2 regions of the Erwinia sp. TECH1 genome follow, and region 1 is predicted to be linked to the other one. Evidence: predicted binding sites of a transcription regulator. Region 1 holds the regulator's gene; the other holds the start of a gene.
What was found. Region 1 encodes ArgR, which controls arginine synthesis, uptake and breakdown. Its sites were predicted from a motif close to ANTGAATAAAAATACANT; they were not measured.
Positions count from the first base shown of each region.

Region 2: a site for ArgR is predicted at 2,073-2,090, ahead of argC (N-acetyl-gamma-glutamyl-phosphate reductase). Genes of this name have one in related genera too.

Region 1 covers NZ_JBSRZK010000001.1:4,270,892-4,275,315, forward strand. The annotation lists gene degS (outer membrane-stress sensor serine endopeptidase DegS) at 1-1,038, shown strand, start outside; gene mdh (malate dehydrogenase) at 1,074-2,009, opposite strand; gene argR (transcriptional regulator ArgR) at 2,426-2,896, shown strand; gene yhcN (peroxide/acid stress response protein YhcN) at 3,307-3,570, shown strand; gene yhcN (peroxide/acid stress response protein YhcN) at 3,655-3,924, shown strand; gene yhcN (peroxide/acid stress response protein YhcN) at 4,017-4,274, shown strand; gene ACVWZ0_RS20045 (barstar family protein) at 4,347-4,424, opposite strand, start outside.
Region 2 covers NZ_JBSRZK010000001.1:16,367-20,790, reverse strand. The annotation lists gene ppc (phosphoenolpyruvate carboxylase) at 1-636, opposite strand, end outside; gene argE (acetylornithine deacetylase) at 874-2,025, opposite strand; gene argC (N-acetyl-gamma-glutamyl-phosphate reductase) at 2,197-3,201, shown strand; gene argB (acetylglutamate kinase) at 3,217-3,993, shown strand; gene ACVWZ0_RS00070 (argininosuccinate synthase) at 4,013-4,424, shown strand, end outside.

The DNA.
Region 1 (4,424 bases):
TCAGTGCTTCTTGGCCTGGTGGTAGCGGGCCTGCTGCTGGTCGCGCTGCCCGCGCTGCGCATCGGCAATAATTTTTTTACGCTAAAAGATGACAGCGCCAGCCAGAAGCCCGTCAGCTATAACGACGCCGTGCGCCGCGCCGCGCCTGCGGTGGTGAACGTCTATAATCGCAGCGCCAACGCGTCGGCCCATAACCTGGAAATCCGCACGCTGGGCTCGGGCGTGATTATGGACGGGCGGGGCTATATCCTGACCAACAAGCATGTGATTAACGATGCCGATCAGATTATCGTCGCGCTGCAGGATGGCCGAATTTTTGAAGCCATGCTGGTAGGCTCGGACAGCCTGACCGATCTGGCCGTGCTGAAGATCACCGCTTCCGGCCTGCCGGTTATTCCTGTTAATCCTAAGCGAGTGGCGCATATCGGCGATCTGGTGATGGCGATAGGCAACCCTTACAACATTGGCCAGACGGTTACGCAGGGCATCATCAGCGCGACCGGCCGCGTAGGCCTCAGCCCTTCCCGCTATCAGAACTTCCTGCAAACCGATGCCTCTATTAATAAAGGCAACTCCGGCGGCGCGCTGATTAACTCACTGGGCGAACTGATGGGCATTAACACGCTGTCGTTCGATAAAAGCAACGATGGCGAAACGCCGGAAGGCATCGGTTTTGCCATCCCTACCGCGCTGGCGGCGAAAATCATGGACAAGCTTATCCGCGACGGCCGCGTTATCCGTGGGTTTATCGGCATCAGCGGACGTGAAATTCCGCAAATGCATGGCCAGAACGGCAGCATCGATCACGTTCAGGGCATTGTGGTGACCAACGTGGCGCAGGGCGGGCCGGCGGCGAAAGCAGGCCTGCAGGTGAACGACGTCATCGTCAGCGTGAACCATAAGCCTGCGGTTTCCGCGCTGGAAACCATGGACCAGGTGGCGGAAATCCGTCCGGGAACGGCGATTGATGTGGATATTTTGCGTAACGATCGCAAGATGACGCTGCAAATTACCGTACTGGAATATCCGGGCAGCTAAACGGCAAGGGCCAGCGAAAGCTGGCCCTGAGTGGCTTACTTCACGAACTCTTCGCCCTGAGCGATATCTTTCTTCAGCGTCTCCAGCATGTTCTGTAGCGCCTGCTCTTCAAACGTACTCAAAGCGCCGATGGGCTTACGCTCCGCAACGCCGTTTTTCCCCAGCAGCAGCGGCTGAGCGAAAAAGCGAGCATGCGCGCCGTCGCCTTCAACGTAGGCGCACTCCACCACGTTGCTTTCACCCTGTAGGGCACGCACCAGCGACAGACCAAATTTCGCTGCGGCCTGGCCCATTGACAGCGTGGCAGACCCGCCGCCGGCTTTTGCCTCAACCACTTCTGTACCCGCGTTCTGGATACGTTTAGTCAGATCGGCCACTTCCTGATCCGTAAAGCTTACGCCCGGCACCTGCGACAGCAGCGGCAGGATAGTGACGCCGGAATGGCCGCCAATCACCGGCACGTTCAGCGCCGCCGGATCTTTGCCCTTCAGCTCGGCGACAAAGGTATTGGAGCGGATAATATCCAGCGTGGTCACGCCGAACAGTTTGTTCTTGTCATAGACGCCCGCTTTTTTCAGCACCTCGGCGGCGATAGCCACGGTGGTGTTAACGGGGTTAGTAATGATGCCGATCAGCGCTTTTGGACAGGTAGCGGCGACCTGCTCAATCAGATTGCGCACGATACCGGCGTTAACATTAAACAGGTCTGCGCGGTCCATACCAGGCTTACGCGCTACGCCTGCGGAGATCAGGACTACGTCAGCGCCCTGCAAGGCTGGCGTCGCGTCTTCACCGCTAAAGCCTTTGATTTTCACCGCAGTAGGGATGTGGCTCAGATCGACAGCCACGCCGGGCGTCACGGGAGCGATATCGTACAGTGAGAGATCTGAACCTGCCGGAAGCTGGGTTTTAAGCAGAAGAGCAAGGGCCTGGCCAATGCCGCCAGCCGCGCCGAGAACTGCAACTTTCATCCTAAACTCCTTATTATTTTGAGGGGGAAGTGCCGTGGAATCATTTGCTTATGAGCATATCTGACCTGCGAGGCCTGAGCGACAGCATTTACCCTCATGCACGACGGCGCATCATACAGGATAAAGCGACAGAGACTGACCGCAATATGCCCGGTAAGGCCATTCGAGGCTGCAGGCAACGCGGTCAACGTTACACTACACCGTTAATACTTAGCCAAACAACATCAATTTTATAACAATCTGTTCACTTATTGTGCGCGACGTCGCGGAATAAGGCGAATTTTTCACGGCCGCGATCTGGCAACGAACGTTAACAGGGTGTAAAAAAGAGGCTTAATTTGCATAAAAATGCAAAAAAGTGCATAATAAGAAGTTATCCCAGCCGGGAATTCTCTTGCGACCTTTAGCGAAAAACTATGCGTAATCCAGCAAAACAAGAAGATCTGATTAAGGCGTTTAAGGCCTTATTAAAAGAAGAAAAATTTAGCTCGCAGGGCGAGATCGTCACTGCGCTCCAGGAACAGGGCTTTGATAATATCAACCAGTCCAAGGTTTCGCGGATGCTGACCCGCTTTGGCGCCGTGCGCACGCGCAACGCCAAAATGGAAATGGTTTACTGTCTGCCTGCCGAGCTGGGCGTGCCGACCACCAGCAGCCCGCTCAAGAATCTGGTGCTTGATATCGATTATAATGACGCGCTGATTGTGATCCATACCAGCCCTGGCGCGGCGCAGCTGATTGCCCGCATGCTGGACTCGCTGGGCAAGCCCGAAGGCATCCTCGGCACCATCGCCGGTGACGACACGATTTTCATTACCCCAGCCCGCCACGTTACCATCAGACACCTGCGTGATTCCGTCCTGAAATTATTCGATCAGGAACTATAAGCCGCCGGTTTTTATGCAGTTCTTTATCGTTTTCCCCGCGCGCCGGCGACCGTTGGCGCGTTGTCTTTTCTCTCTCCACTCCGTTAAAAACAGCATAATACACTGGCTTATTGCGCTGACATCGCCGTTAAACTTTATGGACTCCCGTCTCGCAGTGTGATCTGCCACAAAGAAGCGCACAAATAGTTAAATTGATCTATCTCAATGTTTTTACGCATATTTAACGCAGCCAGAGCAACTTATAAGCGTTTTTTATAACTGAACGTTATTAAAAAGTGGTTAACGGCTTAAATATCGCAACAAAACATTATTAGCCTGCTATTAATATTTTACGTTATCAGATCTATAATCCTTTTCGTGATGTGAATCACACTAACAACACGATAAAAATAATGACGAGGAAAATTTTCATGAACGTAAAAACTACCGTGGCTGCCGCCAGCCTGCTCTCTCTGCTCTCTTTTGGTGCTTTTGCAGCTGAATCTGTTAACGCGGATCAGGCGCAAAACATGCAATCGATCGGCACCGTTAGCGTGAGCGGCGTCAGCGCATCCCCTATGGATATCAATGCCCAGCTGAGCCAGAAAGCCGACGCTCAGGGCGCTAAAGCCTACCGTGTGGTCGAGGCCTATTTAAACGGCAACTATCACGCTACGGCTGAGCTGTACAAATAATCAACCTAACTCTGACGATAACCCCAAGAATAATAAAAGTTTTTTAGCCCTTTCGGTTATCGCCCTACTTCTGGAGCATCTGTTATGAACACGAAATTTACTATCGCTGCACTAAGCCTGGCTTCCGTTCTCTCTTTCGGCGCCAGCGCTGCCAACCTGGTAACCGATCAGCAGGTTGCCAACGAAAATCTGCAGTCTATGGGTACCATCAGCGTTAGCGGCATCGACGGCGCGCCAACCACCATCCGTCAGCAGCTTTCACAGAAAGCCGACGAACAGGGCGCGAAATCGTATCGGGTGATTGAGGCCTACAACAACGGCAACTATCACGCGACCGCAGAACTTTATAAATAAGATGGGCGACGGGCAGGCGTAAAGCCTGCCGCTATATCGACGACCTGACAGGTTTCAGACGCGGGTTGTTGAGGACAATGAGGAAGAAAATCATGAAAACAACTTTAGCCGTATTAAGCCTGCTCTCCGTACTTTCCTTCGGCGCTTCAGCTGCACAGCTGGTTAACGCAGAGCAATCGCAGCATCTACAATCCGCCGGCACCATTTCATTAGGCGGCGTGGCGGGCGCACCGATGGATATTCGTCAGCAGCTGTCGCAGAAAGCGGATGAACAAGGCGCCAGCGCCTATCGCGTTATCGAAGCGCGTAACGACAACACCTGGCACGTCACCGCCGAGCTGTATAAGTAATTCCTCGTCACCGTTACCCTGACGGTTATATGACGAACCTTTTGGCCCCGTTCGCCGGGGCCTTTTTTCGTTTCAGCGCACGTTAAATCGTAGCTGCCCTTCCAGCTCTTCCTCCGCTTCGTCAAACAGCAGGATCAACGCGCCGTAGCG
Region 2 (4,424 bases), 4.3 Mb from region 1:
GCTGTTTTCCACCACCGCGAAGCCCCACTTGGCTTCATCGACCGGCGTCGGGCGATATTTACGGATTTCATCGGTATGCCAGGCCTGCGCAACCAGCTGGCGCAAACGACGCATAATCTGCGATCGGTCGTAGTCGGAAAGATCGTTGTGATCCAGCTGTTTCAGACAGCTGTTGACCTCGACCAGCTTGTGGATCAGCGTGCGGCGGGTGATCTCCGTCGGGTGTGCGGTCAGCACCAGCTCCAGAGAAAGCGATTCGATAGCCTCGCGAATTTTGGCTTCCGTCAGGTTGGGCTGCTGCTTCAGGCGCTCGAAGGTTTTCGCCAGCAGCTCCTGGTGATTGGCGCCTTCGCCCTTGGGCGATATGGTGTGGTACTGCTCGGCGACGTTGGTCAGGTTCAGAAACTGGCTGAAGGCGCGCGCCACCGGCAGCAGTTCGTCATTGGATAAATTTTGCAGCGTGGTAAGCAGCTCTTTACGGTGGGCGTCGTTTCCCGCGCGGGAAGACTTGGAGAGCTTACGGATGGTTTCCACCCGATCCAGGATGTTCTCGCCAAGCGCATCCTTAATCGTATCCCCGAGCAGTTTGCCGAGCATACTGACATTACTTCGCATTGCGGAATATTGTTCGTTCATATGACCCCTGACCGTTATTTTTATCACTCTCTACCGTCGCCGGTATAACATTGCCTTTTATCTAGCCACGTTCCCGTCCATCCGTCAATTGACTTAAACGTGTGCAAACCTGTCGCTAACTTGCGGTAATTTAAGAAATTTAACAGCGACGCAGCGAGATAAGTTATTCTTATCGAGAAACAAATGATAAAGCCGGGGTAAAAGGCCGTTTTACTGGCTAAATGCCCCGCTTTTCACTCAGTGATTGCAAAAATGCTGTACGACCTGCGTAATCAATTCGCGGGTAGGTTTAATAAAAGCGGTATCAAGATATTCATCCGGCTGGTGCGCCTGGTTAATCGAACCTGGCCCTAACACCAGCGTCGGGCACAGTTCCTGAATAAACGGCGCTTCGGTGCAGTAGTTCACGATGCTGGTTTCCGTGCCCAACAGCTTTTCCACCACTTTGACCAGCCGATGATCGGCCGGACATTCATAGCCGGGGATCGGCGGATGCAGCTGGCTGACGTTGACGCGGCCCGGCCAGCGTTCGCTGACGGGCGCCAGCGCCTCGTTAATCAAGCCTTCCAGCTCGTTCAGCGTCAGGCCCGGCAGCGGCCGCAGATCCATATGCAGATCGCAGCAGGCGCAAATGCGATTTGCCGCATCGCCGCCGCTGATATGGCCAAAGTTCATGGTGGGATAAGGAATGGCAAAACCGTCGTGACGATAGCGCGTTTTCAGCGTGTCGCGCAGCGCCATCAGCTGCGTGATGGACTCATGCATCAGCTCAATGGCGTTGACCCCGCGTGAAGGATCGCTGGAATGGCCCGACTGGCCTTCAATGCGGATCACGTTCGACATATGGCCTTTGTGCGCCCGTACCGGCTGTAGCGAGGTAGGCTCGCCGATAATGGCGCAGTCGGGCCGCACTGTGGCGTTTTCAGAGAAATATTTCGCGCCCGCCATCGTGGTTTCTTCATCGGCGGTCGCCAGCACGTAGAGCGGTTTCGCCAGCTTTTTCACGTCAACATCGCGCAGCGCATCAAGGATAAAGGCGAAGAAGCCTTTCATATCGGCGGTGCCCAGGCCATACAGCTTGTTATCGTGTTCGGTTAACGCAAAGGGATCGCGCGTCCAGCGACCATCGTCGAACGGCACGGTGTCGCTGTGACCAGCCAACAACAGGCCGCCAGCGCCGCTGCCGGTACGGGCCAGCATATTAAATTTATGGCGCGTGCCGGGAACCGGCTGCACTTCCACCTCAAAGCCAATATCGCGGAACCAGCCTGCCAGCAAACTGATTAAAGCTTCATTACTCTGATCCATCGCGCTGTCGGTGGCGCTGATGGACGGCGTGGCGATCAACTCACGGTAAAGCTCAATAAAAGGCGGTAATTTTGTCTTCACTGTTGACAGTCCTTGCGTTAGGATAGTATCAATATTCATGCATTAATAGTGAATAAAAATACATTAATGGCGTGGGGATGGAAACCAGATTTCCTGCATAACCGGCGCTAACCGCGTGGGAATACGGCATGAAGCCGTCACCCGAAACCCGAGACCGTTATAAGGTGTCCGATGTTAAATACGCTGATTGTTGGTGCCAGTGGCTATGCTGGCGTAGAGCTTGCGACCTACCTGAACCGTCACCCTCAGGTGAACATAACCGCTTTAGCGGTATCAGCGCAAAGCCCTGACGCCGGAAAATTGCTTTCCGATCTGCATCCGCAGCTGAAAGGCATCCTGGACATGCCGCTGCAGCCGCTGACAAGCGCGGCAGAGTTCGCCGACAAAGTGGACGTGGTGTTTCTGGCGACGGCGCACGAAGTCAGTCATGACCTGGCGCCTGAATTCCTGGCCGCCGGCTGCGTGGTGTTCGATCTGTCAGCCGCGTTCCGCGTCAACGAAGAGAGCTTCTTCACCGACTATTACGGCTTCCCGCATCAGCATAAAGCGTGGCTGGCAAAGGCCGTGTATGGCCTGGCCGAATGGCAGCAGAGCCAGCTAAAAGAAGCGCAGCTGATTGCCGTGCCGGGCTGCTATCCGACCGCCGCGCAGCTGGCGCTGAAGCCACTGATTGCGGCGGATCTGCTGAACGAAGCGCAGTGGCCGGTGATCAACGCCACCAGCGGCGTCAGCGGCGCAGGACGCAAAGCGTCCGTGACCACCAGTTTCTGCGAGGTCAGCCTGCAGCCTTATGGCATTTTCACCCATCGTCACCAGCCGGAAATCGCCGCGCATCTTGGCGTGCCGGTGATCTTCACGCCGCACCTGGGCAACTTCCCGCGCGGCATCCTGGCCACCACCACCTGTCGGCTGAAGGCGGGCGTAACGCGTGAAGACGTGGCGGAAGCGTTCCATAACGCCTATCACGATAAGCCGCTGGTGCGTGTCTATGATAAAGGCGTGCCGTCGATCAAAGGCGTGGTCGGCCTGCCGTTCTGCGATATCGGCTTTGCCGTGCAGGGCGAGCACGCGATTATCGTCTCAGCGGAAGATAACCTGCTGAAAGGCGCGTCGTCGCAGGCGGTGCAGTGTATGAATATTCGTTTCGGCTTCCCGGAAACGCAGTCGCTTATTTAATCAGTGAGAAAGCCCATGACCAATCCTTTAATTATTAAACTCGGCGGCGTGTTGCTGGATAGCGAAGAGGCGCTGGCGCGCCTGTTTGACGCACTGGTGGCGTACCGCGAAACCCATCAGCGCCCGCTGCTGATCGTTCACGGCGGCGGCTGCCTGGTCGACGAGCTGATGAAGAAGCTGGCGCTGCCGGTGAAAAAGAAAAACGGCCTGCGCGTCACGCCAGCCGATCAGATCGACATCATTACCGGCGCGCTGGCGGGCACCGCCAATAAAACGCTGCTGGCCTGGTCGAAAAAACACGGTATTGATGCCGTTGGCCTGTGCCTGGGCGACGGTGGCAGCGTCAACGTGGCGGCTTTTGATGAAGAGCTGGGCCACGTGGGCCAGGCGACGCCGGGCAATCCCAAACTCATTACTACGCTGCTGGAAGCAGGCTACCTGCCGGTGATCAGCTCTATCGGCATCACCGAAGACGGCAAGCTGATGAACGTCAACGCCGACCAGGCCGCCACCGCGCTGGCCTCGACGCTGGGTGCCGATCTGGTGCTGCTCTCCGACGTCAGCGGCATTCTGGACGGCAAAGGCCAGCGCATCGAAGAGATGACGACGGCGCTGGCGGAACAGCTGATCGCCCAGGGCATCATTACCGACGGCATGATTGTTAAAGTCAACGCCGCGCTGGATGCCGCCCGCACGCTGGGCCGTCCGGTCGATATCGCCAGCTGGCGTCATGCCGAACAGCTACCAACCCTATTTAACGGCGTGTCGATTGGCACCCGGATCCTCGCTTAACCGGTTCAAGGAAATGACAATGCAAGATAAAAGCATCAAAAAAATCGTTCTGGCTTACTCTGGCGGTCTGGATACCTCCGCGATTATTCCGTGGCTGAAAGAGAACTACGGCGGCTGTGAAGTGGTCGCCTTCGTGGCCGATATCGGCCAGGAGCGTGGCGATCTGGAAGGCGTTGAGCAGAAAGCGTTGCAGTCCGGCGCTTCCGAATGCCACGTAGTGGATCTGCGTGAAGAATTCATCAGCGATTACGTCTATCCCGTGCTGCAAACCGGCGCGCTGTATGAAGGTACTTATCTGCTGGGCACGTCGATGGCGCGCCCTATTATCGCCAAAGCGCAGGTTGAGCTGGCGCTGAAAGTCGGCGCGGATGCGCTGTGCCACGGCGCAACCGGTAAAGGCAACGACCAGGTGCGTTTCGAAACCACCTACA